DNA from 3 places in the Streptomyces sp. NPDC018947 genome. Region 1 is predicted to be linked to each of the others. Evidence: riboswitches for the same ligand, from Rfam matches in the RefSeq annotation. Region 1 holds a riboswitch; each other region holds the start of a gene.
What was found. A riboswitch is a leader RNA that binds a small molecule or an ion and turns the genes downstream of it on or off. The one in region 1 is predicted to bind cyclic di-AMP.
Positions count from the first base shown of each region.

Region 1 (10,119 bases):
GACACGGCCCTGCCGGACGGTTACCCGTCCCCGCACGAGCTCAGAGAGCACGGCTGGTCGCCCGTGCCACGGCTGCGGCTGCCCTTCCCCAGCATCGTCGCGGCCGGCAGGAACGACCCCTTGGCACGGTTCGCGCGCGTCGCCGAACTGGCTCGCGACTGGGACAGCCGCCTGGTCGGCCTCGGCCCGGCGGGACACGTCAACCCCGCCGCCGGTTACGGCCCTTGGCCCCGCGCGGTCGAGTTGCTCCGGGAACTCGGCCTCGAACAGGAGTCGTCCACGTCCGCCTGACGCCGCCCGGCTCCTCCCCGGCTCGCCCCGCCCGATGCCCGGCCTCCGGCAGACGTCACCTCTCGCCCGCGAGGTCGAGATCACCCCGGCTCGCCTCGGCCGCGCCCTCGGCACGCCGGGCTCGGCGCCACGGGTGGGCCAACGGCTGGGACACCGCCCGCCACCAGGGCTCCTTGGGCAGCCTCCCCGCCGGTTCGAACGGCTCCCCCGGCCGCGGGAACGCGACCGCCTGGCCGGCCTCCACGGCGGAGTCCTTCGTCCACTCCGCCGGCTCCGCCCACGCGTGCGGCGCCAGGTTGAACGTCCCCCAGTGGATCGGCAGCAGGACACCCCCCGGCCGCCCGCCCTGGAGATCGAGGTGGGCCCGCACACCCTCCTCCGGGGTCATGTGGATGTCCGGCCAGAAGTCGGAGTACGCGCCGAGCTGGATCATCGTGGCGTCGAACGGGCCGTGCGCGGCGCCGATCTCCCGGAAGCCGTCGAAGTAGCCCGTGTCCCCGCTGTGGTACACGCGGTGCCGCTCACCGGCGACGACCCAGGACGCCCAGAGGGTGTGCTGGGTGTTGCGCAGCCCGCGTCCGCAGAAGTGGCGGGCCGGGGTGGCGGTCAGGGTGAGACCGCCGACGCGCGTCGACTCGTGCCAGTCGAGTTCGCGCAGCCGCGCGGGGGACACGCCCCAGTGCTCCAGGTGGGCGCCGACGCCGAGCGGCACGGCGAACAGGGTGTCCGTGCCGGCCAGCGCCTTGATCGTGGGCATGTCCAGGTGGTCGTAGTGGTCGTGGGAGATGACGACGACGTCGACCGGCCCGAGGGAGGCGAGGGGCAGCGGCACCGGATGCAGCCGCTTGGGGCCGGCGAAGGGGAAGGGGGAGCAGCGCTCGCCCCACACGGGATCGAACAACACCCGCTGCCCGTCGATCTCGGTGAGCACGCTGGAGTGCCCCGCCCAGGTGATCCGCAGGCCGGAGGCGGGCGGCCGGGTCAGGTCGGCGAGCGTGGTGGCGTGCACCGGGACCGTGCCGAGCGGGGCGCGGCCCAGCCGGGACGCCCGGTCGAAGTAGACCTTGGCGAACTCACGGGCCGATCCCGAGGGGCGGGTCCTGGCGGCGCCCCCGGGGTTCTGGAAGACGCCGTCGCGGAAATGCGGCGACCTGCGGATACGCGCCATGCGCTCACCGCCCGGGTCCGCTCCGAAGGCCGCGGGACGCGGCACACGGAACCCGGTGCGCGGGGATCGGGGACCGGCCACGGAACCTCCAGGTGGAGTGGGTCAGGTGATCGTCGTCGGATCTTCCGACAACACCTCGAACGACGGATGTCACATCCGTGTTCCCTCCGTCCGTCGTACCGGTGTGGGCACCCGGAGAGGGGGCCCGGAAGAGAACGGCACGACGGACAGGAAGGTGGCCGCCATGGCCCGCGTATCCCTCACCCCGCCCCGGACGCTCCTGCTGCGCGCCGCGGAGTGGTACTCCCGGCGCGCCTACGGCAAGACCCTCGATCCCGCCAAGGCGCTCGCGCACAACCCGCGCGTGCTCTGGGGCGACCTGCGGTTCGAGCAGTCCGTGGCCAGGTGGAACAAGCTGGACGCCGATCTGAAGGCGCTCGCGGTGATGGCCACGGCCGCGTCGATCGGCTGCTCCTGGTGCATGGACTTCGGCTACTGGGTGAGCGCCGGGCGCGGCATGGACCGGCGCAAGCTCCACGACGTTCCGGTGTGGCGCGACAGCGACGCCTACACGCCGCTGGAGCGGGACGTCATGGAGTACGCCGAGGCGGCCACGGCGACCCCTCCCACGGTCGACGACGATCTCGCCGAGCGGCTGCGGACCGAGCTGGGCGAGCCGGCGTTCGTGGAGCTGACGGCCATGGTCGCGGTGGAGAACCTGCGGTCCCGTATGAACGCGGCCCTCGGCCTCACCAGCCAGGGCTTCAAGGAGTCCTGCGACCTGCCCGCGCCGGGCCGCACGCGGGAGACCACCTCGGCGGACTGAGGAGGGTGGCCGGGAGGTGCCCTCGGTGATCCGTGCCGTGGGCACCTCCCCGTCCGGGCGGCCCGGGGCCCGCCTCGCCCGCGGTCAGGCCACCGCCGCGATCCGCATCTTGATGTCGTCCGGCGACAGCGTCCCCTTGGCGGTGACGTGGTCCCCCGAGGAGACCCCGCGCAGCCGGCGTCCGATCCACGGCACCAGGTACTCGCGGGCCCACTGCACGTCGTCCCGCCGGCCGTCGAGGGTGCCGCGCGGCGGCAGCGGGGGCCAGGGCTGCTCCGGATCGGCCGGGACGGGCAGGCCGAGGGCCTGGCCGGCGCGCAGCGCCACGCGGGTGTGTCCCTCGGCCGACAGGTGCAGCCGGTCGGCGTCCCACGCCCTGCGGTCCTGGACGCTGCGCAGCGACCACAGGTCGAGCACCGGGCAGCCGTAGCGGTCGGCGACGGCGCGGACGTGCCCGTTGTACGTGGCGATCTTGCCGCGCAGATGCTTGAGGACGGGCACTCCGCGGGTGTCGAAGCCGGTCGTCACGAGGACCGTGTTCGCGGTGGCGGCCAGCGCGGCCACCGCCCGCTCGAAGCGCTCGGCCACCTCGTCCGGGTCGGTGCCGGGCCGGATGATGTCGTTGCCGCCCGCGCAGAAGGAGACGAGGTCCGGCGCGAGTTCCACCGCCCGGGGGACCTGCTCCGCCACGATCTGGTCGAGCAGCCTGCCGCGTACGGCGAGGTTCGTGTACGTGAAGTCGCCCTCGGGGCGCCGGTCGGCGAGCAGGACGGCGAACCGGTCGGCCCAGCCGACGAACGCCCCGTCGGGGCCGGGGTCGCCGACGCCCTCGGTGAAGCTGTCCCCCACCGCCACGTACGACCCGATCACTGCTCTGCTGTCACTCTTCGAATCGTCTGCCACATCGGCTCATGATTCACCGTGGAATGTGACCTACGCGACCGTAGGAAGGGGTTGACGGGCGGTGAGAAAGGCCACTCCTAAAGTGTTCGCCAACTCAGGAATAAGCGCCCGGGGATGGCGGGAGCACCGAAGGCCGGACCCGGGGATCGGGGTCCGGCCTTCGGTGGCGCGGGGTCTGCGCGGAAACCGTCGTCAGACGGAGACGCCGTGCGAGCGCAGGTAGGCGATCGGGTCCACGTCGGAGCCGTAGTTCGGCGTGGTCCGGATCTCGAAGTGCAGGTGCGGTCCGGTCACGTTGCCGGTGGCACCGGAGAGGCCGATCTGCTGTCCCGCGGTCACGGACTGGCCGGCGGAGACGGAGATCGAGGACAGGTGGGCGTACTGGGCGTAGTAGCCGTCGGCGAGCTTGATGACGACCTGGTTGCCGTAGGCGCCGCCGGGGCCGGCGGAGACGACGGTGCCCGCGGCGACGGCCTTCAGGGAGGTGCCGGTCGGGACGACGAAGTCGGTGCCGGTGTGGTAGCCGCTGGACCACATGCTGCCGGACTGGTGGTACGGGGTGCCGAGGGCACCGGCCACGGGAGCGGTGTAGCCGCTGGTGGTGCCGGCGGACTGGGTGCTGGTGTTCGAGGACTGCGAGGAGGCGGTCTTCGCCTCCGACGCCTTCTCGGCGGGCTTCTCGGCGGACTTCTTCGCCTCGGCGGGCTTCTCGGCGGGCTTCTCGGCCGTCTTCGGCGCGGACGAGGACGACTTGGCGGTGTCCGCGGCCTTCGCGCCGATCGACAGCTTGAGGCCCGGGTGGATCAGCGACGGGTCGGAGCCGACGGCCTCGCGGTTGTCCGCGTAGAGCTTCTTCCAGCCGCCGTCGACGTGCTGCTCGGCGGCGATCTTCGAGAGGTAGTCACCGCTCTTGACGGTGTAGACGTGCGAGGCCGAGCCCTTGTCGGCGGACTTCTGCGCGCCGGCCGGGGTGGACTGCACGGACTGGCCGGCGACGGAGTGCGCGGGGGCGGCGTGGGCGCCGGCGGCACCCAGCAGCGGGAGGGCGATCGCGGCGCCACCGGTTCCGGCGACGGCGATGGTACGGGCGAGGCGCTGGGCCTTGGTACGGCGGTGCTTACCCTTCGCGGGCATGGCGAATTCCTCTCCGGCGCCTGCGAGGTGAGCTGTCGGGTGCGGACTGGAGATGCCCGGCCGCGTCATGACGCGGCTTTACCCCGAGCCGTTCCGGGAACCGGAACAGGCGGTATTACCTGTGGGTCCCCCGCTCCTGCCGTGTACGGGTGGTGGATGAATGCGGGCTCCGGTCGGCGGCAGGATTAGGCGTCCGTCCGGATCGGTGGTGAACGTAAGGGACCGGGACACGAATGGACAAGCGAGGGGTACCACGGACAGGTGTTTCCCTTGATCCAACAAGGGAATGGGCGGTCACACTCCGTCGATTCCGGCGGCGCGCCTTTCCGTGAACCCGCTTGAGAAACACCTGAATTACGTGAACATGACGGGCAACGCACGGTCACCTTTATGACGCTGCTCACGCGGCCACATTCCAGCTCCCCTTATTTCCCAGCGAGTTGGAACTAAGGCGCCAATTCGGACAGAAGGCTCAGATGGGCTGCATTCGGGCCTCCTTGTGCCCTGCGGGCAACTCATTGCCGCAGGCAAGGAATGCCGTATCGTCGGCTGGGCGCCCGTCGGCGAGCAGCGCCGGCGGGATGGAACGTGAGGAGCCCCCGTGACGCAGCAGGTCCCGTCGACCGAACCCGAGCTGACCGGTGTGCGCAACTTCCGGGACGTGGGCGGACTGCCGACCGTGGACGGACGGCGGGTGCGCCCGGGCGTGCTGTTCCGCAGCGGGCACCTCGCGCACGCCACCGCGGAGGACGCGGCGTTCCTCGCCTCACTGGGCCTGCACACGATCTTCGACTTCCGCAACGCGGCCGACCAGAGGCTCGAGGGCCCGGACGTCGAGCTGCCGGGCGTGCGCAACGTGAATCTGCCGCTGAGCGACCCGGCCGACGGCGCGGAGTTCTGGACGATGGTCCGCGACGGCGACCTCGACCAGCTCCGCGAGATCCTGGCGGACGACCGGGCCGCGAACCGGATGATCGCCTCCTACCGCTCGATCATCAAGGAGCGCACGGCGGAGCACTCGCGCGTGCTGCACTCGCTCGCGGAGGACAGCGTCCCCGCGCTGATGCACTGCGCGGCCGGCAAGGACCGCGCGGGCCTGTCGATCGCGATCACCCTGCTCGCCCTCGGCGTGGAGCGCGACGCCATCGTCGAGGACTACCTGAAGTCGAACGCCAAGCACCGCCGCTACAAGGTGCGCCGCAGCGGCTCGGCCGCCTCGGCCTACTCCCCCGAGGTCATGGAGCTGCTCAGCCCCCTGTTCGACGCGCGCGCCGAGTACCTGGCGGCGGCGTTCGAGACCGTCGACGAGACCTGGGGCGGCGTGGAGACGTACCTGGAGCAGGGCCTCGGACTCACACCGGCGACCCGTGAGCGGCTGCGCGAGCGGATGCTGGCCTGAGCCGTCCGCCCGCGGTCCGCTACTTACTGGCTCCCACCTCTACTTACTGGCTCCCACCTCGAACAGCAGGTAGAGGAAGCCGCCGAAGACGTGCCCGAGGGCGATGTAGATGAAGAGCCGCACCCACAGGGCGCGCGGGAACTTGTCCTGGATCGTGCTCATGGCATCTCTCCGGCGGTGTGAGGGAGGGTGGTGGCGGGCCCCAGGCACAGCGTCGCCGTGGGGCTCTGCAGCAGAGTGTGGACGAAGAGGATCTCGAGCCCGTCGGCGTCCTGGGCCGCGATCCGGTGCGGGGTCAGGGAGTCGAAGTGGGCACCGTCGCCGGGACCGAGCACATGGACGGCGTCCCCGAGGCGCAGCCGCAGCCGGCCCCGCAGGACGTGGAGCCACTCCTCGCCGGGATGCACGCGCACGATGTCGCCCTGGGTACCGTGCGGCACCCGGACGCGCAGGGCCTGCATACCGCGGCCGGACCCGCCGGCCTGCCAGTACGTCCAGCCGCCCGCGACCGTCGGCTCCATGTCGGCGGCCCGTACGACGGCGTCCCGGTCCACGGCCGTCTCGCCGAGCAGGGCGGACACGGTCGTACCATAGACGCGCGCGAGCGCGAGCAGCATCGGCAGGGAGGGCTGGCGCTGCCCGGTCTCCAGACGGGAGAGATGGGCGGGCGACAGTCCGGCGGCGCGGGCCGCGGCCTCCAGGGTGAGGCCCGCCCGGCGCCGCAGGGCGCGGAGCTGCGGCGCGACCACGGAGGGCACGGCCTCGGCCGGTCCCTCCGGTGGCTCGTTCGAGGAGGTCATACCTCCATTCAGCCGGAAGTTTGCCCCTAAGGCAATTCTGTTGCCTCACAGGCAAAGGCCGCCGCTAGTGCTGCGCCACCGCCTGTTTGACCAGCGTCTTTCCGAAGTCCCAGATCAGGCCGCCGCCGTTGTGCGCGTCGTCCATCACCTCGGTGAACGCATCGACGAACCGGTCGGCGTCCGCCGTGTCGATGATCAGCGGCGGGATGAGCTTGATCACCTCCAGGTGGTCGCCGGACACCTGCGTCAGGATCCGGTGCCGTTGCAGCAGCGGCACGACCACCATCTGCGCGAAGAGCCCCTTGCGCGCGGCCTGCAGCATCGTCCAGCGGCTGCGCAGCCTCAGCGACCGCGGCCGGCCGAACTCGATGCCGATCATCAGTCCCCGGCCCCGGACGTCGGCGAGCAGTTCGTAGCGGTCCATCAGCCCGGACAGCCGGGACATGAGCCGCTCGCCCACGGCGGCCGCGTTGGCGACGATCTCCTCGTTCTCCATCACGGAGAGCACCGCGAGCCCGGCGGCCATGGCCTGCGCGTTGGACCCGAAGCTCGCCGAGTGGACCAGCACGCGGTCCATCGAGGAGTACACCTTCTGGAAGATCCACTCCTTGCCGAGCGTGGCCCCCACCGGGACATATCCGCCGGACAGTGCCTTGGCCACGCACACCAGGTCCGGTTCGACGCCGTCCTCGTGCTGGTAGGCGTAGAACTTCCCGGTCCGGCCGAGGCCCGTCTGCACCTCGTCGGCGATCAGCAGGGCCTTGTGCCGGTGCAGCAGCTCCTGCGCGGCCCGCAGATAGCCCGGCGGGGCCTCGTGGACGCCCTTGCCCTGGATCGGCTCCACGATCAGCGCCGCCACGTCCCCCTTGCCCAGCTCGCGGGCGAGGGCGTCCAGGTCGCCGAGCGGGACGGCGGTGTCGGGCAGCAGCGGGGCGAAGCCGTCCCGGAACCCCCTCTCTCCGTTGACGGACAGCGAGCCGGTGGTCAGCCCGTGGAAGGCGTGCACGCAGTACAGGATCCTCGGTCGGCCGGTCGCGTACCGGGCGAACTTCAGCGCCGTCTCGACCGCCTCCGTGCCGCTGTTGCCGAAGAAGACCCGGCTCAGGTGAGGGCTGTACGACAGCAGCCGCTCGGCGAGCAGTCCGGGCAGCGGCGGGCAGTCGAACCGGGTCAGGTCGGCCAGGGAGGCGTCGAGGACGTCGTGCAGTGCCTTGCGGACGACGGGGTGGTGGCGGCCCAGGCCCATCACCGCGAACCCGGCGAGCATGTCCAGGTAGTCGTTGCCGTCCGCGTCCCAGAAGTGCGCGCCCTCGGCCCGCTCGTAGACCTTGTCGAAGCCGATGGTGCGCAGCATGCGCGGCAGTTGGTGGTTGAGGTGCTTGGCGTGCAGCTCGTACCGCTCGGCGCCACGCTCGGCCAGCAGCGAGCCGAGGTCGAACTCCTTGGTCATTCAGTTCTCTCCTTGCCCAGGCATGACGGTCGCCTCCTCGCCGGCCGCTTCCCGCACGGCGAGGGCGGCGCTGATCCGGCCGGCGATCTCGACCGGGGTGAGACCGATGTCGGCGAGCACCTCGGAGCGCTTGGCGTGCGCGAGGAACTGCTCCGGGATGCCGAACCTCCGTACGGGTACGTCGACTCCGGCGTCGCCGAGGGCCAGCGCCACCGCGGAGCCGACCCCGGCGGCGCGGCTGTTGTCCTCGACGACGGCCACCAGGCGGTGCCGGGCGGCCAGGGGCGGCAGCGCGGGATCCACGGGCTTGACCCAGCGCGGGTCCACGACGGTGCACCCGATGCCGCGGGCCTCCAGCAGCTCGGCGGCCGCGAGGCAGACCGGCGCCATCACGCCCACCGCGACGAGCAGCACCTCGGGCCGCTCGGCCGTGTGCAGGACGTCCACGCCGCCGACCCGGTCCACGGCGGGCACGGCCGGTCCGACGGACTCCTTCGGGAAGCGCAGCAACGTCGGCGCGTCGTCCACGGCGACCGCCTCGCGCAGCTGGGCGCGGAGCTGGTCGGCGTCGCGCGGGGCGGCGATGCGCAGTCCGGGGACGACCTGGAGGACGGACATGTCCCACATGCCGTTGTGCGAGGGCCCGTCGACGCCGGTGACGCCCGCCCGGTCCAGGACGAAGGTGACACCGCAGCGGTGCAGGGCGACGTCCATCAGGAGCTGGTCGAAGGCCCGGTTGAGGAAGGTGGCGTAGACGGCGACCACGGGATGAAGGCCGCCGGTGGCGAGGCCGGCCGCGCAGACGGCCGCGTGCTGCTCGGCGATGCCGACGTCCCAGACCCGGCCGGGGAACCGCTCGGCGAACGGGCCGAGGCCGACCGGGTGCAGCATCGCCGCGGTGACGGCCACCACGTCGGCGCGCTCCTCGCCGACGCGCACCATCTCCTCGCCGAACACGGACGTCCAGGACGGTCCGTCGGACGGGGTGAGCGGAGCACAGGTCAGCGGGTCCATCGCGCCGACGGTGTGGAAGTGGTCGGCCTCGTCGCGCAGGGCCGGTTCGTAGCCCCGGCCCTTCTCGGTGAGGCAGTGCACCAGCACCGGCCCGTGGAAGCGCTTGGCGCGTCGCAGCGCCGACTCGACGGCGCCGATGTCGTGTCCGTCGACGGGGCCGACGTACTTCAGGCCGAGGTCCTCGAAGAGGCCCTGCGGGGCGAAGGCGTCCTTGAAGCCCTTCTTGGCGCCGTGCAGGGCCTCGTAGACGGTGTTGCCGACGACGGGCGTGCGCTGGAGCACGTCCTTGCCCCAGGCGAGCACCCGCTCGTAGCCGTCGGTGGTGCGCAGCGCCGCGAGGTGGTTGGCGAGGCCGCCGGTGGTCGGCGCGTAGGAGCGCTCGTTGTCGTTGACGACGATGATCAGCGGCCGGTCCCGGGCCGCCGCGATGTTGTTGAGCGCCTCCCAGGCCATGCCGCCGGTGAGCGCGCCGTCGCCGACGACCGCGACGACGTGGCCCCGCTCCCCCCGCACCTGGCGGGCCTTGGCGAGGCCGTCTGCCCAGCCGAGCGCGGTGGAGGCGTGGCTGTTCTCGATGACGTCGTGCTCGGACTCCTCGCGCGAGGGGTAGCCGGACAGTCCGCCCTTTCCGCGCAGCTTGGAAAAGTCCTGACGGTCCGTCAGCAGCTTGTGCACATAGCTCTGGTGGCCGGTGTCCCACAGGATGCGGTCGGCCGGTGACTCGAAGACCCGGTGCAGGGCGACGGTGAGTTCCACCACCCCCAGATTGGGTCCGAGGTGACCGCCGGTGCGGGCCACCGCGTGCACCAGGAATTCACGTATCTCGTGGGAGAGTTCGGCGAGTTGTGCCCCGGACAGCGCCTTCAGGTCGCGTGGTCCCCGGACGGTCTCCAGAATCGTCACGCTCGTGCCCCCTTCGGTCCGTGCTCTTCAGCTCACGGTGACGGCCGGCTCCCCCGCCGCGCCGTCCTTCTCCATCTGCTCGGCGATCTTCATGGCCTCCTCGATGAGGGTCTCCACGATCTTGGACTCGGGCACGGTCCTGACGACCTCGCCCTTGACGAAGATCTGGCCCTTGCCGTTGCCGGAGGCGACGCCGAGGTCGGCCTCGCGGGCCTCGCCGGGCCCGTTGAC
Region 1 is NZ_JBIRZD010000003.1:332,004-342,122, reverse strand. Features, by position in the region: gene ACH499_RS09585 (RBBP9/YdeN family alpha/beta hydrolase) at 1-291, shown strand, start outside; gene ACH499_RS09580 (MBL fold metallo-hydrolase) at 347-1,540, opposite strand; gene ACH499_RS09575 (carboxymuconolactone decarboxylase family protein) at 1,704-2,285, shown strand; gene ACH499_RS09570 (SGNH/GDSL hydrolase family protein) at 2,370-3,155, opposite strand; gene ACH499_RS09565 (peptidoglycan DD-metalloendopeptidase family protein) at 3,381-4,322, opposite strand; cyclic di-AMP (ydaO/yuaA leader) riboswitch at 4,327-4,484, opposite strand; gene ACH499_RS09560 (tyrosine-protein phosphatase) at 4,924-5,721, shown strand; gene ACH499_RS09555 (DUF6126 family protein) at 5,761-5,883, opposite strand; gene ACH499_RS09550 (XRE family transcriptional regulator) at 5,880-6,521, opposite strand; gene ACH499_RS09545 (aspartate aminotransferase family protein) at 6,586-7,971, opposite strand; gene dxs (1-deoxy-D-xylulose-5-phosphate synthase) at 7,972-9,888, opposite strand; gene ispG (flavodoxin-dependent (E)-4-hydroxy-3-methylbut-2-enyl-diphosphate synthase) at 9,916-10,119, opposite strand, start outside.

Region 2 (10,119 bases), on a different contig from region 1:
CCGGGGCGAGCTGCTCGGCATCTATCCGGAGGGCACGCGCTCGCACGACGGCCGGCTCTACAAGGGCAAGGTCGGGGTCGCGGTGATGGCGCTGCGGGCCGGGGTGCCCGTCGTGCCGTGCGCGATGATCGGCACCTTCGAGGCCCAGCCGCCGGGCCGGAAGATCCCGCGGCTGCACCCCGTGGTGATCCGCTTCGGCGAGCCGCTGGACTTCTCCCGCTACGCCGGGATGGAGGGCGAGAAGGCCGTGCTGCGCGCCGTCACCGACGAGATCATGTACGCGATCCTGTCGCTGTCCGAGCAGGAGTACGTCGACCGGTACGCGGCGGACGTCAAGGCCGAGGAGGCGGAGCGGGCGGCGAAGGACCGCAGGTTCCCCCGGCTGCCGCGCCGTTAGGAGCGTGTCGTCTGCCGTCGGCAGAAGGGCGTGCCCGGCGGTCCCCGGAGCGCCTACGGTCCCCCCATGACACGAGCTGTGGTGGTCGGAGCGACGGGGCAGATCGGGCGGGTGGCCGTGGGGGTGCTGGCCCGCGAGGGCTGGGAGGTGACGGCCGTCTCGCGCGGCGGCGGACGTGACGCCGACTGGCCCGGGGACGTACGGGTGGTGCGGGCCGACCGGGAGGACGACGCGGCGCTGTCCGCGGCGGTCGGCGACGGCTGCGACGTCCTGGTGGACATGGTGGCCTTCGGCGCCGGGCACGCGCGGCAGCTCGTCTCGCTCGCCGGGCGCGTCGGCTCGGCCGTGGTCATCTCCAGCGTCTCGGTCTACGAGGACGCCCGGGGCCGGAACTTCGACACGCAGGCCGAGCCCGGAGGCTTCCCCGAGTACCCGGTGCCGGTCACCGAGGAGCAGCGCACGGTCCGGCCGGGGGACAGCTCCTACAGCACCCGCAAGGCGGCTCTGGAGCGCGAACTCCTGGCGGCGGGCGACCGGTTGCCGGTGACGCTGCTGCGGGCGGGCGCGATCCACGGGCCGCACTGCCGGACCCCGCGCGAGCTGTACTTCGTCAAGCGCACCATGGACGGCCGGCGTCGGCGTGTGCTCGCGTACGGCGGTGCGAGCCGCTTCCATCCGGCGAGCGTGCACAACATCGCCGAGCTGATCCGGCTGGCCGCCCCGCGGCCGGGCACGCGCGTCCTGAACGCCGTCGATCCGGAGGCGCCGCCGGTGGCGGAGATCGCGGCGGCGATCGACGCGGTGATGGGCGTCCGGGCGGAGGACGTGCTCGTGGACGGCGCGCCGCCGGCGCCCGGTGTCGGCGACACCCCGTGGTCGGTTCCGGCGCCGGTGGTGTGCGACATGACGGCGGCGGCACGGCAGTTGGGGTACCGGCCGGTGGTCCGGTACGCCGACTCCCTGCCGGACACGGTCGCCTGGATCGAGGAGCGGCTCGCCGGGCGGGACTGGCGGGAGGCGTACCCCGAGATGGCCGAGGCCTACGGCGACCTGTTCGACTACGCGGCGGAGGACGCCTGGCTGGCCGCGCGGCCCCTCTGAGGGCAGACGAAAGGGGGCGGCCGGCAGGGCCGGCCGCCCCCTGTGCTCGTCCGCGGGTGCTACGGCTTGGGCGTGGCGTGCGGGGCGCAGGTCACGTCCCGGGCGTCCAGCTCGCCGGTGAGCAGGTAGGCGTCCACCCGGTCGTTGACGCACGGGTTGACCAGGCCGGTGACGCCGTGGGATCCGGCGTCCCGCTCGGTGATCAGGCGGGAGCCCTTGAACCGCTGGTGCAGCTCGACGGCGCCCTCGTACGGGGTGGCCGCGTCACGCTCGGACTGGACGATCAGCACGGGCGGAAGTCCCTTGCCGGTCTTGACGTTCAGCGGGGTCTGCTGCTTGACCGGCCAGGTGGCGCACGGCAGGTTCATCCACGCGTTGGCCCAGGTCATGAACGGGTGGTCGCGGTGCAGCCGGGTGTTGTCGCGGTCCCAGGTGCGCCAGTTGGTGGGCCACTTGGCGTCGGCGCACTCGACCGCGGTGTAGACGGCGTTGCCGTTCTCCGAGGAGGCGTTGCCCACGGTGTCGGTCATGTCCGGGGCGGCGGCGTCGACGAGCGCCTGGGTGTCACCGGCCACGTACTTGCTGAAGATCGCCGCAGTGGGGGCCCACGCGGAGTCGTAGTACGGGGCGCCCTGGAAGAAGGAGATCAGCTCGGCCGGGCCGACGACGCCCCCGAGCGGCGCCTTCTCGGCGGTGGCGCGCAGCTTGAGCCACTGCTCCTGGACCTCGGCGCGGGTGTCGCCGAGGTGGTAGGTCGCGTCGTTCTTGGCGACCCAGTCCTGCCAGTCCTTCCAGCGGCCCTCGAAGGCGACGTCCTGGTCCAGGTTGGCCTGGTACCAGATCTTCTCGCGCGACGGGTTGACGACGCTGTCGACGACCATCCGGCGCACGTGGTCCGGGAAGAGGGTGCCGTAGACCGCGCCGAGGTAGGTGCCGTAGGAGACGCCGAGGTAGTTGAGCTTCGCCTCGCCGAGGGCGGCGCGGATGACGTCCAGGTCCCGGGCGGTGTTCGGCGTGGTCATGTGCGGGAGCATCTCGCCGCTGCGCTCGAAGCAGCCCTCGGCGTACTCGCGGGCCAGCTTGCGCTGGGCGAGCTTGTCGGCCTCGGAGCGGGGCACCGGGTCCATCTTGGGCGCCTTGACGAACTCCTGCGGGTCGACGCAGGAGATGGGCGCGGACCTGCCGACGCCGCGCGGGTCGAAGCCCACGAAGTCATAGGCCTTGGCCGTGTTGGCCCACACCGCGTTCTTGTTGGTGACGCGGGCCGGGAAGCGCAGGCCGGAGCCGCCGGGGCCGCCCGGGTTGTAGATGAGGGCGCCCTGGCGCTCGGACTTCGAGCCGGTGTTGCCGATGCGGTCGACGGCGAGCCTGATCTGCTTGCCGTACGGCTTGGCGTAGTCGAGCGGCACGGTGACGTAGCCGCACTGGATGGGCTTGGGCAGGTTCCAGTCGGCGGGGCAGTCCTGCCAGTCGACGCCGGCCTTCGCCGCACGGTCGGCGGCGATGGCGGCACCGCGGGCCTCGCGGTCCTGGCCCTGCCCCTGCCCGTGGGCCCGGCCGACGGCCGGACTGGCGCCGGCCGCGGGTGCCGTGACGGTGCCGGCGATCAGCGTGGCGGTGACGAGTGCTCCGGCCGTGCCGAACGCGGCGGCTCTCCGGTGCAGCCTTGTCTTCCTCAAGTGGCCCTCCCCCTACAGGATGTGCGACGAGTACGGGGATCCTCGCGGCTGTGCGTTCCCCGGGAACAGGGGAGGCGCCACTTCTTTGCCAATCCGATAAACGGAGACTCGTGTCCGCCCGTCGGCGGGCTCGGTCCATCGAGGCCAGCGCCCCGTCCGGCAGCCGTCGCAGCCGCCGCGCGTCCGGGGCCACGGCCGTGTCCAGCGCAGCCGGCCCCGCGAGCGGCATGGCGGCCGCTCCCCGACCGGTCGGGCGGGCGGCCGGCGGACCGGTCGCGAACCGCGGTCGTTCGACGGCGACTTGGCCGACGGCGGACCGGCCGGCCGGTCCGGCGGGGCCGTCAGCCGCCCGGGGACGGCGGGCCCGCAGGCCGGTTCCGGTCGAGGACCAGCCAGCCGTGGATCCGTACGGAGAGACGGCTGGTGAGCCGCCCCGGTTCCTCCCCGGCCCGGCCGAGCACCTGCTCCTCGCGCAGCACGAGCCCGGCCGTGGGCGCGAGTTCGGCGAAGGTGGCCACCCGGAGGTCGCCGCGGTTCAGCGGAGATCAACCGCCCTCGACTGCGGGGCGACGGGTGGTTCGCCGCGCTGCGCCTCGGCGTCGGCGGCCATCCGGGCGAGGCCGGAGCCGACGCGGGGCGAGGTCGGTCTTGTCGACGATGAACAGGTCGGCGGTGGAGAGGCCGGGGCCGCCCTTGCGGGGGACCGGCGGCAGACCGTTCGCATGCCCGCGACGCGTTCCGACGTCTTCGCGCGCTGCCGCACACCTTCTTCCCGTTCCCCGGACGTTCTCGACCCAAGGCCGGAAACGGGCCATTCGGCCTACCCCCTTTCGGCGTAGGAACACCTCGAATTTCCCGCTCGCCGAGCTTGCGCACTCCGCGCCTCGGCTGGCGGAATTACTCATTCCGCCGCTGGTCCGGGCGTCGGCGCCGCGCGGGGCGGAGAGCCGGCCGGGCAGGTGTCCACCCGAACGGCCGAGCGGTGAGTAACAACACAAGTGCCCCGTTCCGTTGGGATTTTCCGACTTCCATGAGCCAAGATCCGTTACTGACGACAAGCCCCCGCCGCAGCGGCGGGGCGGTCCGGGCGGACGCCGAGTCCTGCCGCCGCCCGGACGACCGGTCGACAGGAGTGGATCGGCAGGAGTGGAGGACCCGAGCACGACGGGTCGCCGGAACGGTCACGCCACGGCCGGGCCGAGCAGCCCTTGGGGTGAAGCCGCACACGCGGCCGGGCAACTTCGCCAGCCCGAATCCGACAGGTCATCCTTCACAGGCGGCTGACGAAGGGTTGCGCATGACTGCGCTCAATCGTGTCCCGTCGCTCATGGCCCGTGCCGGTACCGCCTCGGCCCTCACCATCGCCGCGGTGGGTGGCTCGCTCGTGGTTCCCGGTGCCGCCGGCGAGGCCGCCGCGGCCACCCATGCGACGAAGGCCCTCAAGATCGCGGCCTCCAAGAAGGGCTCCCCCTACGCCTGGGGCGCCACCGGGCCGAACCGGTTCGACTGCTCCGGGCTGACCCTCTACTCGTTCAAGAAGGCCGGCAAGAAACTGCCGCGCACCGCCGCGCAGCAGTACAACAAGACCCGGCACATCTCCGCCAAGAGCCGCAAGGCCGGAGACCTCGTGTTCTTCCACTCGGGCAGCAGCGTGTACCACGTGGGCATCTACGCCGGAAAGGGCAAGATCTGGCACGCCCCGAAGACCGGGGACGTGGTACGGCTCCAGAAGATCTGGACCAAGAGCGTCTGGTACGGCCGGGTGAAGTGACCCTCCCGGGGAGTCGGCGGCACCCTGACGCGCCGTCACCTCCCCGGGCGTCCGGCAGCAGGGCGTGAGGCGGATGCGTGCGCACAGGAGTGGCGCGGCGCTCGGCGGTTACCCGTGAGGGCATGGCCGAGCACCGTCGCTGCACCGCACGCAACGAGACCCCGCTGGAGCGCGCCGACCGCAACTTCGTCGAGCTGCTCCAGGAGCTGCGCGTCACCCAGACCGGGGTGCAGATCCTCTTCGCCTTCCTGCTGTCCCTGGCGTTCACCTCGCGCTTCCCCGAGCTGGACACGGTCCAGCGCGCCGTCTACGTGACCACGCTGCTGCTCGCGGTGCTCGCCGCGGCGCTGTTCACGGCCCCGGCCGCGCTGCACCGCTCGCTCTTCCAGCGGGGCGCCAAGCCGCGCATCGTGCGGGTGTCGTCGCGGCTCGCCACGGTGGGCCTCGGCGTGCTGGTGCTCGCGTTCACCGGTGCGGTGATGCTCGTCGTCGACGTGACCACCGGCCGGGCCGGCGGACTCGCCGCGGGCGGGGCGACCCTGGCGGTCTGCCTGGGCCTGTGGGGGCTGCTCCCCCATCTGGTCCGGCGGACCCATCTGAGCGGCCGAGGCCGCGCCGGGGAACGGCGCCCGGACGCGTCGGACTCCGCCGCCTCGGCCCGGCGCGGCGCGCCCCGCCGTGCGCCGGTCCCGGCACGCCGTACGCCGGCCGCCTCCCGGCGCGCACCGGCCGCCGCGCGCCGGATGCCGCCGGCGCCTCACCGCTGAGGGTTCTTTCCCCCAGCGGGCTCGCTCCGGGGCCGGCCCACGGCTGTGACAGCGGGCTCCGCCGTCACCGGACCGTCCGGCGCCGTCCAGGGCAGTTCGATGGAGACGGTCTTGCCGCCCTCGCGAGTGGGCCGCACCCGCAGCCTGCCGCCGAACTCCGCCGTCAGCCAGCGGATGATCACCATGCCCCGGCCGTTGTCCTGCTGCACCGCGGCGGGCAGGCGCTTGGGGAAGCGCGGGTGGCTGTCGGTGACGCCGACGCGCAGCCGCTCGTCCCGTTCGAGGACGAGGTCCACCGTGAAGGTGGGTGACTGGCCGAAGGTGTGCTGGACCGCGTTGGTGGCCAGCTCCGAGACGATGAGCCGGACGGTCTCGGCCATCTCCGCGTCCGCGGGCAGGCCCCACTCCGCCAGCGTGGCCATGGCGTAGGTGCGGGCGGCGGCCACCGAGGCGGGATCGCTCGGCAGAGTGACGGATGCTTCCAGGTGGTCTGCCATGGCGACGTCGTCCCTTTCCCACGGGACCGCAGGCCGACACGGAGCGGATGGTTCGAGTACGGTCCCGGACTGGTGCTTCACCGCCAGACTGCCATCACGACCCGCTGAAGGGCGGCGATCCACCGGGATATGCATATATCTGTCGCTCGAAGCGGTGAACTCTGCGACGGCAGACCGTTTTTGGGCGGCTCATAAGGAGTAAAGGAGTGGCCCATGCAGCACGGTCCCGTGGTGCGCCGCCGGAAACTGGGTGCGGAGCTGCGCGCCCTGCGCACGGCGGCGGGGATCACCAGCGGCGAGGCGGCCCGGCTGGTGGGCTGGCACCAGTCGAAGGTCAGCCGGATCGAGACCGGGACGAGCGGGGCGAAACCGGCCGATGTGCGCCTGCTGCTGGACGCCTACGGCGTGGACGATCCGCAGTTGCGGGAGTTGCTGGCGGTGCTGGCGGGATCCGACGGCACGGGCGGCCGGCACCACTGGTGGCAGGCCTATCGCGGCGTACTGCCCCCGACGTACCGGGACTTCATCAGCCTGGAGTCCCAGGCGAGTGCGATGCGCACGCTGGAGACCACCGTCGTCCCCGGTCTGCTGCAGACGCCGGAGTACGCCCTCGCGGTGACGCGGGCGGCGGTGGACGGACTGCCCGAGGAGCGGCTGGACACGCTGGTGGAGGTGCGGCTGGCCCGCCAGGACGTGCTGCGGGCCGATCCTCCGCTGGCGCTGCACGCGGTCCTCGACGAGGCGGTGCTGCGCCGGGAGGTGGGCGGTCCGGGCGTGATGGCCCGCCAGCTCGAACGGCTGGTGGAGGCCGCGCGGCTGCCCCATGTCCGCCTCCAGGTGATGCCGTTCGCCGCCGGGGCCCACATCGGGGTCACCGGTCCTTTCGTAATTTTTTCATTTCCGAACACTTCTGATCTCGACGTGGTAGTTCTCGACCATTTGACGAGTAGCCTCCACCTCGAGCGGAAAGAAGACCTAGAGGCCTACACCGAGGCCTTCAACGCCCTTGTGCACCACGCCCTTTCGCCCGAGGAATCGTCGGACTACATCGCCGCGACAGCGGCCGGCGCGTAAGGAGGCACCATGTCCGCACCTCCACGGAACGTCCCCTCGTGTACCGAACTGCCAGACGTGCGGTGGCTGCGCAGCAGCTACAGCACCGGAGCCAACAACTGTGTGGAGACGACCCGTCCGTCGGCCGGGCCCTGGGCCGGGCTGCTCGCCGTGCGCGACTCCAAGGACCCGGCCGGGCCCGCGCTGCTCTTCTCCCCCGGGAGCTGGGCGTCGTTCACGGCCGCTCTCCACGACGGCTGATCCGGCCCGCCACGCCGCTCACCGGGTGCGTCGCGCGAGCACGGCCGTGCCACGCCGACTCATGGCCGCGTTTCGCCGATCACCCGTACAGCGCGCTCGATCTGCTCCGCGGAGAGGTCCGCGCGGGCGGTCAGCCGGAGCCGGGAGACACCGTCGGGCACGGAGGGAGGGCGGAAGCAGCCCACGGACAGGCCGGCCGCACGGCAGTCGGCCGCCCACTGGACGGCCTCCTCCGGAGAGGGGGCCCGCACCGAGACCACCGCGGCGTCGGGACGTACCGCGTCCAGGCCCGCGGCGGTCAGGCGCGCGTGCAGTCCCGCCGCCACCGCGCGTGCCCGCGCCGCCCGTTCGGGCTCACGGCGCAGCAGCCGCAGGGCCGCCAGGGCCGCGCCCGCCGCCGCGGGGGCGAGCCCGGTGTCGAAGATGAACGTCCGGGCCGCGTTCACCAGGTGCTCGATCACCCGGGCGGGGCCGAGCACGGCGCCGCCCTGGCTGCCCAGGGACTTGGACAGGGTCAGCGTGGCGACCACGTCGTCGGCACCCGCCAGCCCCGCCGCGTGCGGGGCTCCCCGGCCGCCCTCGCCGAGGACGCCGAGGCCGTGGGCGTCGTCGACGACCAGCCCGGCGCCGTGCTCCCGGCACGCCTCGGCGAGCCCGGCCAGCGGAGCGGCGTCGCCGTCGACGGAGAAGACCGTGTCGGAGACGGCGACGGCGGGCCCCTCGTGCGCCGCCAGCACCTTGCGCACCGCCTCGGGGTCGGCGTGCGCCACCACCTGGGTGGTGCCCCGGGCCAGTCGGCAGCCGTCGATCAGGGAGGCATGGTTGCCCGCGTCGGAGACGACCAGGGAGCCGTGCGGCGCCAGCGCGGTCACCGCGGCGAGGTTGGCGGCGTAGCCGGAGGAGAAGACGAGGGCGGCCTCGAAGCCGCAGAAGGCGGCCAGTTCGCGTTCGAGTTCGGCGTGCAGGTCCGTCGTTCCGGTGACGAGCCGGGAGCCGGTCGCGCCGCCGCCCCAGACGCGCGCGGCCCGCGCCGCGCCCTCGGTGACCTCCGGATGCCGGGCCAGGCCGAGATAGTCGTTGCTCGCCAGGTCCAGCAGCGGCGAGTCGGCCGGGCGGGGCCGCAGAACCCGTACGAGACCGGCCCGGCGGCGTGCCCCGGCCTGCTCGTCGATCCAGCCGAACGCCATGCGTCGGTCCTCCGGAGTTTTGTAGGCAGTGGACAGACACTAGCGGCACGACGGGCCGTGCGAGGTGTGGCGATACCCACACAGTGATCTGTCACTGTTGTGCGAACTCTCCTTGGCCCCGGGTGGCCCCGTAGGACAGGATCGGCTCTCATGGACCTGCTGAACACGCTGGTGGACAAGGGGCTTCGGCGCGAGTCGCCGACCCGCGAGGAGGCGCTGGCCGTCCTCGCCACTTCCGACGACGACCTGCTCGATGTGGTGGCCGCGGCCGGCAAGGTGCGCCGGCACTGGTTCGGCCGGCGGGTGAAGCTCAACTATCTCGTGAACCTCAAGTCGGGCCTGTGCCCCGAGGACTGCTCGTACTGCTCGCAGCGGCTCGGTTCCAAGGCCGGGATCCTCAAGTACACGTGGCTGAAGCCCGACGAGGCCTCCGAGGCCGCCGCCGCGGGCGTGGCCGGTGGCGCCAAGCGGGTGTGCCTGGTGGCCAGCGGGCGCGGGCCCACCGAACGGGACGTGGACCGGGTCTCCGAGACGATCAGGGCCATCAAGGAGCAGAACGAGGACGTCGAGGTGTGCGCCTGCCTGGGGCTGCTCGCCGACGGCCAGGCGGAGCGGCTGCGCGAGGCGGGCGCCGACGCCTACAACCACAACCTCAACACCTCGGAGTCGACGTACGGCGACATCACGACGACGCACACGTACGCCGATCGGGTGGACACGGTCAACAAGGCGCACGGCGCCGGTCTGTCCGCCTGCTCGGGGCTGATCGCGGGCATGGGCGAGAGCGACGAGGACCTGGTCGACGTGGTCTTCTCGCTGCGTGAGCTGGACCCGGACTCGGTGCCGGTCAACTTCCTGATCCCGTTCGAGGGGACGCCGCTGGCCAAGGAGTGGAACCTGACCCCCCAGCGGTGCCTGCGCATCCTGGCGATGGTCCGCTTCGTCTGCCCGGACGTGGAGGTGCGCATCGCGGGCGGCCGTGAGGTGCACCTGCGCACGATGCAGCCGCTGGCGCTGCACCTGGCCAACTCGATCTTCCTCGGTGACTACCTCACCAGCGAGGGCCAGGCGGGCAAGGCCGACCTGGACATGATCGCGGACGCCGGTTTCGAGGTGGAGGGCGCCGGCGAGACGACCCTGCCCGAGCACCGGGTGGCGGACCGGGGCGGCTGCGGCTCGCAGGAGAGCGGCGGAGCCTGCGGTTCCGCCGGTTCCGCCCCTGCCGAGGGCGGCGGGGCCTGTGGATCCGCCCCCGTGACCGAGGCTCCCGCCAACGGGGCCCGCACCGACCTGGTCACCGTCCGCCGCCGTGGCGCCGGGACGGACCTCGCGCCCAATGCCTGAGCCCGCGCTGACGGTGGACGAGCTGCTGGCCCTCGACCGGCGGCACGTCTGGCATCCGTACG
Region 2 is NZ_JBIRZD010000008.1:214,133-224,251, forward strand. Features, by position in the region: gene ACH499_RS17535 (lysophospholipid acyltransferase family protein) at 1-397, shown strand, start outside; gene ACH499_RS17540 (NAD-dependent epimerase/dehydratase family protein) at 464-1,498, shown strand; gene ACH499_RS17545 (alpha/beta hydrolase) at 1,558-3,177, opposite strand; partial or broken gene ACH499_RS17550 (urease accessory protein UreD) at 3,311-3,704, opposite strand; partial or broken gene ACH499_RS17555 (urease accessory protein UreG) at 3,734-3,881, opposite strand; cyclic di-AMP (ydaO/yuaA leader) riboswitch at 4,260-4,471, shown strand; gene ACH499_RS17560 (C40 family peptidase) at 4,475-4,948, shown strand; gene ACH499_RS17565 (DUF6328 family protein) at 5,071-5,715, shown strand; gene ACH499_RS17570 (ATP-binding protein) at 5,706-6,212, opposite strand; gene ACH499_RS17575 (helix-turn-helix transcriptional regulator) at 6,426-7,286, shown strand; gene ACH499_RS17580 (DUF397 domain-containing protein) at 7,296-7,526, shown strand; gene ACH499_RS17585 (8-amino-7-oxononanoate synthase) at 7,586-8,713, opposite strand; gene bioB (biotin synthase BioB) at 8,864-10,057, shown strand; gene ACH499_RS17595 (adenosylmethionine--8-amino-7-oxononanoate transaminase) at 10,050-10,119, shown strand, end outside.
Region 2: another riboswitch for cyclic di-AMP. It lies ahead of ACH499_RS17560 (C40 family peptidase); the one in region 1 lies ahead of ACH499_RS09565 (peptidoglycan DD-metalloendopeptidase family protein).

Region 3 (10,119 bases), on a different contig from region 1:
TGTCAATGCCGCGTGAGCTGCCCCTCCGTGTCGCCGAGGGCGGTGGAGCACCCTCCCGAGACCCTGCGCCCGGGCCCCTTCGACGGGCCCTCCTGAACACGTTCAAACGGCAGTTGAACCACCGGAAGGGCCAACCGGCGCCCTTTCCCGGGCCGACAGGCCCCATTTCCTTGTGAAGAACTTCACGAAGTTTCCCGACGGGATGTCGCCGAGGGGGCCCCGAAGGGCCCCCGGGCGCGCTCAAACGTCGTCCGCCCTGCTCAGAAAGGTGCCGCGAATCCCTACGCCAACGACCAGGCGATGCCGTCGAGGATGTCGTGCTCGCTCACGACGACCTCCTCCGCACCCGTGCGCTCCATGATCGCCAGCAGTATCAGCGCCCCTGCCGCGATCACGTCGACGCGGCCCGGGTGCATCGAGGGCACCGCCGCCCGCTCGGCGTGGGTGGAGTGCAGCAGCCACTCGCTGATCTCGCGGACCCGGGCGTGGGAGATCCGGGAGTGGTGGATGGCCGCCGAGTCGTACTCGGGCAGCTCCTGCGCGATCGCGGACACCGTCGTCACCGAGCCGGCCAGGCCGACCAGCGTGTGCGCCTCGCGCAGCGGCACCGTCCGCTCGGCCAGGTCGAGGGCCGCCTCGATGTCGGCCCGCATCGCCGCGATCTGCTCCGCGGCCGGCGGGTCGGTCACCGCGCCGTCGTGGACCAGGTGACGTTCGGTCATCCGGACGCAGCCGACGTCCACCGAGCGGGCGGCGCTCACCCGGCCGCCGCCGACGACGAACTCGGTCGAGCCGCCGCCGATGTCCACGACCAGGTAGGGCCGGCGGAGGTCCTCGCGGCCCGTCAGCTCCTTCGTCGCGCCCGTGAAGGAGAACTCGGCCTCCTGGTCGCCCGAGATGACCTCCGGCTCCACGCCGAGGATCTCCAGGACGCCCCGCACGAACTCGTCCCGGTTCTCGGCGTCCCGGGAGGCGGAGGTCGCCACGAAGCGCAGCCGCTCGGCGCCGTGCTCCTTGATGATCCCGGCGTACTCGCGGCAGGCGGCGAAGGTGCGCTCCAGCGCCTCGGGCGCCAGCCGCCCGGTGCGGTCGACGCCCTGGCCGAGCCGCACGATGGTCATGCGGCGGTCCAGTTCGACCAGCTCGCCGGTCTCCGGGTGCGCGTCCGCGACCAGGAGCCGGATGGAGTTCGTACCGCAGTCGACGGCGGCCACGCGGGTCACTGGGCGTCCTCCCCGTGGCTCTCGGCGACCGTCACGCACGGTCCCTTGCGCCACCACTCGGGCAGCATCGCGATGGCCTCGTCGCCCAGCGGGTTGACGCCGGGGCCGGCCGCCAGCGAGTGGGCCACCAGCACGTGCAGGCACTTCACCCGGTCGGGCATGCCGCCCGCGCTCGGGAAGCCGGTCAGCTCCTCGATCTCGTCGCGGCGCCGGATGTAGTCCTCGTGCGCGGCCCGGTAGGCGTCGGCCAGCTCGGGGTCGGCGGCGAGGCGCTCGGTCATCTCCTTCATCACGCCGTTCGCCTCCAGCGTGCCGATCGCGGAGGCCGCCCTCGGGCAGGTCAGGTAGTACAGCGTGGGGAAGGGCGTGCCGTCGGGCAGCCGCGGCGCCGTCTCCACGACGTCCGGCTGTCCGCACGGGCAGCGGTGCGCGATGGCCCGCAGGCCGCGCGGCGGGCGCCCGAGCTGCTGTTTGAAGGCCTCCACGTCCGCGTCGCTGGGCTCGGTGCGCGGGGTGGTGGGAGGGGGAGTCTGCATGGCTGTCTTCTGCTGGTCTTCCTGTTGGGTCACTGCCGGTCGGCGCCGGCGTCGGCCTTGTCGACCCCGTCCCACACATTGCGGTACCAGGGACGGTCGGCCGCGCCGAGGTCGGTGCGCGACTTCTTCGCCGCCTCCGGGTCGACGACGACGAAGCCCGTCTCGCCCGGCATCACATAGTGCAGCCGCAGCCGGATCTGCTGCTCGGCGTAGGCGTCGTCCTGCCAGCGTGCCTTGAGGTCGCGCAGGTCCTCCACCCGCTCGCGGGTGCGGGCCTGTTCCTCGCGCAGGTCGGCGATCTCGGCGCGCTGGGCGACGTACTGCCGTAACGGGTAGGCGAGCGCCACGACGAGCGAGCAGAGCACCATGGCGAGCAGCGCGGCCCGGCCGGTCAGCCGGGACCGGCGCGCCTGGCGCTTGGTCTGCGAGCGGTAGACCCGGGCGGCGGTCTGTTCCCCGATCAGCCGGATCCTGGTCGCGGTGGAGAAACGGTCCCGGTCCTTCACCGCCATGTCCCCGCCTCCGCCTTCGTCCGTCTCCTACGTGCGTACGTCCCCGCACACGGTACGGGACCGAGTACGGGGACGTACGTACGACGCTTCCTACAGAGGTGGCACTCGGCCCTCGCCGTGCCTACTGGTTGGCGGAGCGGAAGCGCGGGAAGGCGCTGCGGCCGGCGTACACCGCGGCGTCGTCGAGGATCTCCTCGATGCGCAGGAGCTGGTTGTACTTGGCGACGCGCTCGGAGCGGGCCGGGGCACCGGTCTTGATCTGGCCGCAGTTGGTGGCGACGGCCAGGTCGGCGATGGTGACGTCCTCGGTCTCGCCGGAGCGGTGGGACATCATGCACTTGAAGCCGTTGCGCTGGGCCAGCTCCACGGCGTCCAGGGTCTCGGTCAGCGAACCGATCTGGTTGACCTTGACCAGCAGGGCGTTGGCCGCGCCGTCCTCGATGCCGCGGGCCAGGCGCTCCGGGTTGGTGACGAACAGGTCGTCGCCGACGAGCTGGACCTTGTCACCGAGCTTGTCGGTGATGGTCTTCCAGCCCTCCCAGTCGTCCTCGAACAGCGGGTCCTCGATGGAGACCAGCGGGTACGCCTCGACCAGCTCGGCGTAGTACTCGGTCATCTCGGCGGCCGAGCGCTCCTTGCCCTCGAAGGTGTAGGAGCCGTCCTTGTAGAACTCGGACGCGGCGACGTCCAGCGCGAGCGCGATCTGCTCGCCCGGGGTGTAGCCGGCCTCCTTGATGGCCTCGAGGATGAGGTCGAGGGCCTCGCGGTTGGAGCCGAGGTTCGGGGCGAAGCCGCCCTCGTCGCCGAGGCCGGTGGCCAGGCCCTTGCCCTTCAGCACCTTCTTGAGGGTGTGGTAGACCTCGGTGCCCCAGCGCAGCGCCTCCGAGAAGGACTCCGCGCCGATCGGGGCGATCATGAACTCCTGGATGTCCACGTTGGAGTCGGCGTGCGAGCCGCCGTTCAGGATGTTCATCATCGGCACCGGCAGCAGGTGCGCGTTCGGGCCGCCCAGGTAGCGGAAGAGCGGCAGGTCGCTGGCCTCGGAGGCGGCGTGGGCGACGGCGAGCGAGACGCCGAGGATGGCGTTGGCGCCGAGCGAGCCCTTGTTGTCGGTGGCGTCCAGGTCGAACATGGCCTGGTCGATCAGGCGCTGCTCGGTGGCGTCGTAGCCGACCAGCTCGGGGCCGATCTGCTCGATGACGGCGAGGACGGCCTTCTCGACGCCCTTGCCCTGGTAGCGGTTGGGGTCGCCGTCGCGGAGCTCGATGGCCTCGAAGGCACCGGTGGAGGCACCGGAGGGAACGGCGGCACGCCCCGTGCTGCCGTCGTCGAGGCCGACCTCGACCTCGACCGTGGGGTTGCCTCGGGAGTCCAGGATTTCCCGGGCTACGACGACGTCGATGGACGGCACGAGCATCTCCTTCTTCAATGTGACGCTTCGGTGTGACGCGGGCCCGCAGGGTCCGCGGCGGCTCTGCGGGACGAGCCTAACCGGCTCCGGGCGATCGGCCAGCCGGTCGCCCACCCGGTGGACAGAACCGAGAGTAAATTGTTTCCGAACGGAACAAAGACGGTTCGGGGAAACCGGGGGTACGCGCCCGCGGCGCCGGGCGCGAAAAAACCCGCCCCGGTGCGTACGGGGGAACACGCACCGGGGCGGGAGCAGGGGCGGGCCGCCGCTTACTTGAGGTGGAGCTGCTGGCCCGGGTAGATCAGGTCGGCGTCGTCGACGATGTCGTCGTTCAGGTCGAACAGCTTCGCCCAGCCGCCCTTGACGTGGTGCTCGGCGGCGATCGAGCTGAGCGTGTCGCCCTTGACGACCTTGTACTCGCCGTCGCCCTTCTCGACCTTCTTGCCGGTCGGGGTGGTGACGGTCTTCTTCTCGGCCTTCTTCTCCACCTTCTGCTCGGCGGCCGGACGCTCGGAGGAGCGCGACGCCTTCTGCTCGGTGGAGCGCTCGGCGGTGGAGCCGCCACTCTGGCTCTGCGAGGAGCCGCTGTCCGTGCTCGCGGCGGAGCCGCCGGTGTACGCGGCGCTCGACAGGCCGGTGCCGCAGACCGGCCAGGCACCCTTGCCCTGACCCGCGAGGACCTTCTCGGCGATCTCGATCTGCTGCGACTTGGTGGCCTGGTCGGCGGTGGCGGCGTACTGCGTACCGCCGTAGGCGGCCCAGGTGGAGGCGGAGAACTGCAGACCGCCGTAGTAGCCGTTGCCGGTGTTGATCGACCAGTTGCCGCCGGACTCGCACTGGGCGACGGCGTCCCACTCGGACGCGGTGGCGGCGGAGGCGTTGCCGGCCGCCATCAGCGGGGCGGCGACGGCGGCGCCGGCCACGCCGGCGACGGCGATGGCGCGAGCGGCCTTGGACGGACGACGGTGCTTGCCCTTGCTGGAAAACAGCATGGTTGATCCCCTCACCGACGCCTGCGAGGTGAGCTGTCGGGTTCGGGCCGGTTGAGTTGCCCGGCCGGGTCCCTCACGGGACTCGGCTTCACCCCTAGCCGCTCCGATTCGCTTGCCCGGTGCGGCACTTACCTTGGGTCCCCCGCTCCTGCCTGCGGCGCTTGACGCGACGACTGTTCCCGGGCTGCCGCTGGCAGGATTCGGCGTTGCGGCGGCCGGGGCCCGCGGTGGCGAGCGGTCATGACCGTAGACACGGGTTCGGCCGTTTTTCAAAGACGATCACGGCTTCTGAGACCTATCTCTCACGTGATCCAAAACGGACATACAGGCTGAACCGTGACGCGAACTAGCCCTGGTTTTCGCCCGTTTCGCCCCCGACCGTGAGCGTCTGACCGGGCAGGATGTGGTCCGGGTCGGCTCCGACGACGTCCTTGTTGCCGTCGTAGAGCGCGCGCCATCCGCCGGTGACGTCAAGGGAGTCGGCGATGCCCCAGAGACTGTCCCCGGAACGGACCGTGTACGAGGCGTCCGTGAGGCCGCGTGCGCTGTCGTCGCCACGCGAGGCGTGCCGGCCCCAGGACTCGGCGGTGCGGCCGTCCGCGGGACTCTCCTCCGCGCTGCCGCCCCGGTGCCGGCCGGTCGCGGTCTCCTCGGTGCCGGTGCTCCCCGAAACGGAGCCGTTCTGCCCCGACTTGTCCGACTCCTCGCCCGCCGGGGCGGTCGCGCCGGCGCCGCCGGAGCCCCGCGTGGCGTCCGCGGCCGGGGCGTCCGGCGTGGCGGAGGTGCCCGATTCGGGAGTTTCCTCACTCTTGCCCGACGAAGCGTCAGGCGTCTCCGTGGCGGAGGGCGACGGCGACCGGGAGGCGGAGGGCGCGGGGGACGCTTCGGTGTCGGACCCGGCGGAACCGGCCGTGACGGACGGCTCGGCCGCGCCCGTGGTCCCCTCCTGTGCCGACGCGCCGTCATCCGGGGCCCCGCTGTCCCCCGTCGCGGTGCCGGAGCCGTTGCCCAGGCCCGCGAGCAGGCCGCAGGTGGGCCAGGCGACGATGCCCTGGTCCGCGAGCACCTTCTCGGCGACCGATATCTGCTGCGAACGGCTGGCCTGGTCGGCGCTGGACGCGAGGTCCAGACCGCCGTAGCGCTCCCACAGGTCCTGGGAGAGCTGGAGGCCGCCGTAGTAGCCGTTGCCGCTGTTCTGGCTCCAGGCACCGCCCGTCTCGCACTCGGCGACCCGGTCCCAGCCCGCACCGTCGGCCGCGTGCGCACCCGTGGCCCCCAGCAGAGGGATCGCGATGGCGGAGCCCGTCACTCCGGCGGCGACGACCAGAGCGGGGGCCTGGCGGGGGCGACGGTGACGACCGTTCCCGGAGAGCATGCGGCGACCTTTCCCGAGACAGCGATGACGGCGTGGCGGATGACGCTCGGCGCCACGCTGATCCGTGAAGGTATAGGCAGATGATCGCTTGTCACAAGTTCATGCCGCGCAGATCACGTGAAGATCACAGAGGTGAGCGCGTGTCACCTTTGCGGTGGCGACGGGGTCTTGTCCGGCGCCGAGGGGGCCTCGTCCGGCACCGGCGGGGCCGGGGTGAACGACACCGGCAGGGTGCGCAGCCCGCGCATGATGAGCCCGCCGCGCCAGCGCAGCTCGGCCGGATCCGCGGCCAGCTGCAGGTCCGGCAGACGGGTGAGGAGCGTGGCGAGCGCCGTCTGCCCCTCCAGCCGGGCGAGCGGGGCGCCGAGGCAGTAGTGGATGCCGTGGCCGTACCCCAGGTGCTGGTTGTCCCGGCGCGAGAGGTCCAGGGTGTCCGGGTCCGCGAAGCGCTCCGGGTCCCGGTCGGCCGCGGCCAGGACGACGAGCACGGGGTCTCCGGGGGCGATGTCCTGCCCGGCGAGGGTGAGCGCCTCGGTGGCGAAACGCCAGGTGGCCAGCTCCACCGGGCCGTCGTAGCGCAGGAGTTCCTCGACGCCCGTCTCCAGCAGCCCGCGCTCGCCCGCGGCCAGGGACGTCTGCAGCCTGGTGCGCTGCCCGGGGTGGGTGAGCAGGGCGTAGGTGCCGTTGCCGATGAGGTTGACCGTGGTCTCGAACCCCGCGAAGAGCAGGATGAAGGCCATCGCCGCGGCCTCGTTCTCGGTGAGGTGCTCCCCGTGGTCGGAGGCGCGGATGAGACCGGAGATCAGGTCCTCGCCGGGACCGGGCTCGGGCGGCAGCGCGGCGCGCTTGCGGTGGATCAGCTCGGCGAGGTAGCCCCGCATCTTCTTCACCGACCGCGCGACACCGCCCCGGGGCCCGCCGCCGTGACGGATCATCATGCCCGCCCAGTCGCGGAAGTCGTCCTGGTCCTCTTGGGGGACGCCGAGCAGGTCGCAGATGGCGTAGATGGGCAGCGGGAACGCGAACTCGTGGATGAGGTCGGCCGAGCCGGTGGCGGCGAACCGGTCGATCAGGCCGTCGGCCAGCTCCTGCACCCGGGGCGCGAACTCGGCGACGCGGCGCGGTGTGAACGCCTTGCTGACCAGCCGACGCAGCCTGGTGTGGTCCGGCGGGTCGATGTTGAGCAGATGCGTCATCAGCTCGGCCTTGCGCTCCCCCGGGATGCCGGTCCTGCCCTTGGCGTGGGCGGGCTCGTCGTGGTGCGCCGGGTTCTTGGACAGCCGCTGGTCGGCGAGGGCCTGCCGGGCGTCCGCGTACCGGGTGACCAGCCAGGCCTCCACCCCGCTGGGCAGCGTGGTGCGGTGCACGGGGGCGTGCTCGCGCAGCCAGGCGTACGCCGGGTAGGGGTCGCTCGCGAACTCCCAGGTGAACAGCTCGGGCGCGGGGCGCGCGGTCACCCCTCCACCTCCCTGATCGCGTCCCGGTACGCGCGGGCCGCCGCCCGCAGGGCCGCCTCCGGGTCCGTGCCCTCGGCCTCGGCTCGGGCCGCGAGGGCGAGCAGTTCGTAGCCGATCCCCTCACCCCGGGGCATGGGCACCTGAAGGCCGGCGGTGCGCACCCGGGAGGCCAGCTTGGCGGCGAGCGCGAGACCGGGCTGGCCGAGGGGGACGCCCTCGGTGACCGAGGTGCGGCGCTTCTCCTCGGCCTTGGTGCGCAGCCAGTGCTCCCTCACCTCCTCCGGCGTGGTCGCGCTCTCGTCGCCGAACACGTGCGGGTGGCGGTGGACGAGCTTGGCGACGATGCCGGCCGCCACGTCGTCGATCGAGAACGGCGCCTCGGTGTCCTCCTCGGCGATCCGGGCGTGGAAGACGACCTGGAGGAGGACGTCCCCGAGTTCCTCGCGCAGTTCGTCGCGGTCGCCGTCCTCGATGGCCTCGACGAGTTCGTACGCCTCCTCGATGGCGTACTTGGCCAGGCCCGCGTGGGTGCGGCGGGAGGACCAGGGGCACTCGGCGCGGATGCGGTCCATCACCTGGACGAGGTCCAGGAGGCGGGCGCCGGGCAGGTCGTAGGAGGCGGGCAGCAGCTCCAGCTCGGGCATGGCGACGCGGCCCGAGCCGGCGAGGCGGGCCAGGCCGTCGGTGAGGGCCGGCTCGCCCTCGCCGGTCGCGACGACCACCACCGTGCGGCCCCCGGAGCAGGCCTCGACCAGTTCCTCGGCGGCCGGGGACGCCTCCTCCACGCGTATGCCCGCCTCGCCCAGGTACGGAAGCTGGGGATGGGCACCGTCGGCGCACAGCACGCGGTCGGCCGTGCGCAGCGCCTGCCAGGCGGGCCAGGACAGCAGGCCGGGGGCGACGCGGTGGCTGGTGGTGAGCAGGACGATGCGGCCCGGGTCGGGGGCGGTGCCGTGAGCGGGGTCGGCGCTGGTTGCGTTCACTCTCCGAACGTAACGCACCCCGCCGGCCGGCCCGGGCGGCGGACGCCCGGACGCCCGGACCCCCGGACGCCCGGCCGTCCCCGGGGACGGCACCCCGCGGGTGCGCTACGCCGTCTGCTGGGTCCCGGCCGCGGTGATCTCCCGCACCCACGGCGTCTTCGCGTCGACGCGGCCGCTTTTCTGGACGTCCCAGGTGCCGTAGCGCGGGTTGAGGTCGACGTCGAGCCGCCGGGAGGACTCGGACAGGGCCTGCCAGAACTCGGGGCGGCTGGTGTCGGTGCCGAGGTGCTCGGCGAGCTTCTGGGCCTCGATCTGGAGGCGGAGGTTCTCGTCGAGCCGCCCGGGGGCGATGCCGTACTGCTGGAGCCAGACGTTCTCCAGCTCCTCGGCGCCTCCGGCCTGCTCCTCGAGGCCGGCCCGCATCTGCTGGACCTCCTTGCGGGTGACGGTCACGCCCGCGTCCTGGGCGGCGCGGTGCAGCACCCGGTCCAGGACCATGCCGTGCAGGGTGTCGCGGGCGAGGGTGCCGGTGCGGGCGACGACCTGCTGGTACTGGGTCTCGTCCGGGACGGCGGCCCGCTGCGCCTCGCGCACCTCGTCGACCCGGTTCTCGAGCTGGGCGACGGTGATCCGCTGGTCCCCCACGACGGCCGCCGCGCCGGGGTGCGCATCGTTGCCGCAGGCGGTGAGCAGGGGTGCCGCGGCGGCGATCGCGGCGGTGAAGAGGAGCGCGGTGCGACGGCGGCGGTGCAAGGAAACCTCCCGAGGAGATTGTGCGACGGTGCACAAGGTCTTGCGATGATCGATGGTAGGCAGTGGCCCGGCTCTGGCCAACCCATTCGACCAACGATTCACGGGGACTTCGGGCACCGCCGCGCCGCCGGGCGGACGGCCCGGCGGTCAGACGGTGGCCGCCGCCGGGCCGTCCCGGGCGTCGCGGTCCACGGTGATCGCGTGACCGCCGCGGGTCTCCTCGCTGTTCACCCTGTACGGGTGGCCGCGGCTGTGGCCGGTGTACTGGCCCGCTCCCCACGGCCAGTCGCCCGTGGCGGTGTTCCGGCCGTCCCACAGCGCGTGCCAGAGGCTGCCCGGCAGGGTCGGTGCGGTCCGGGCCGTGGGCAAGAACTAGCCGCGCACCTGGCCGAGCCACTGGAGCGTGCGCCGGATGTCGGCCGCGAGCGGGTGCCCGGGGCCGTGCGCGCGCTCCACGTCGTGCAGCAGCCGGGCCAGCGTCTCGTGGGCGGCGGCGCGGTCGCCGAGGGCGAGCAGCAGGTGGCCGATGCGGCGGCGGACGTCGTGGGCGAGGTCGGGGTCGCCCGCGACGTACTGGTTCTCGTAGTACGGCAGCAGGGCGCGGTACTCGGCGAGGGCCGCGGCCGGTTCGCCGAGCTGCTCCAGGCACTGCGCGGCGTCGTAGCGGTGACGCAGGGACTGGGGGTCGGCCTGGCCGGCCTCGGCGGCGCGTTCGTCGGCGAGGCGGCGCAGTTCGGGCAGGGCGCGGCGGTACTGCCCGTCGTCCATGAGGGTGGCGGCGTACTGCTTGCGCAGGGTGCGCACGACCGGGGAGCGTTCGCCGTGCTGTTCGGCGGCGGCGGGCAGGATCGCGCCGAGGATGTCGACGGCCTGGGTG
Region 3 is NZ_JBIRZD010000020.1:87,305-97,423, forward strand. Features, by position in the region: gene ACH499_RS30820 (exopolyphosphatase) at 282-1,223, opposite strand; gene ACH499_RS30825 (DUF501 domain-containing protein) at 1,220-1,759, opposite strand; gene ACH499_RS30830 (septum formation initiator family protein) at 1,789-2,271, opposite strand; gene eno (phosphopyruvate hydratase) at 2,393-3,682, opposite strand; gene ACH499_RS30840 (transglycosylase family protein) at 3,952-4,674, opposite strand; cyclic di-AMP (ydaO/yuaA leader) riboswitch at 4,678-4,844, opposite strand; gene ACH499_RS30845 (transglycosylase family protein) at 5,021-6,049, opposite strand; gene ACH499_RS30850 (cytochrome P450) at 6,193-7,506, opposite strand; gene ACH499_RS30855 (nucleoside triphosphate pyrophosphohydrolase) at 7,503-8,489, opposite strand; gene ACH499_RS30860 (SurA N-terminal domain-containing protein) at 8,595-9,242, opposite strand; gene ACH499_RS30865 (hypothetical protein) at 9,390-9,611, opposite strand; gene pkaE (serine/threonine protein kinase PkaE) at 9,615-10,119, opposite strand, start outside.
Region 3: another riboswitch for cyclic di-AMP. It lies ahead of ACH499_RS30840 (transglycosylase family protein); the one in region 1 lies ahead of ACH499_RS09565 (peptidoglycan DD-metalloendopeptidase family protein).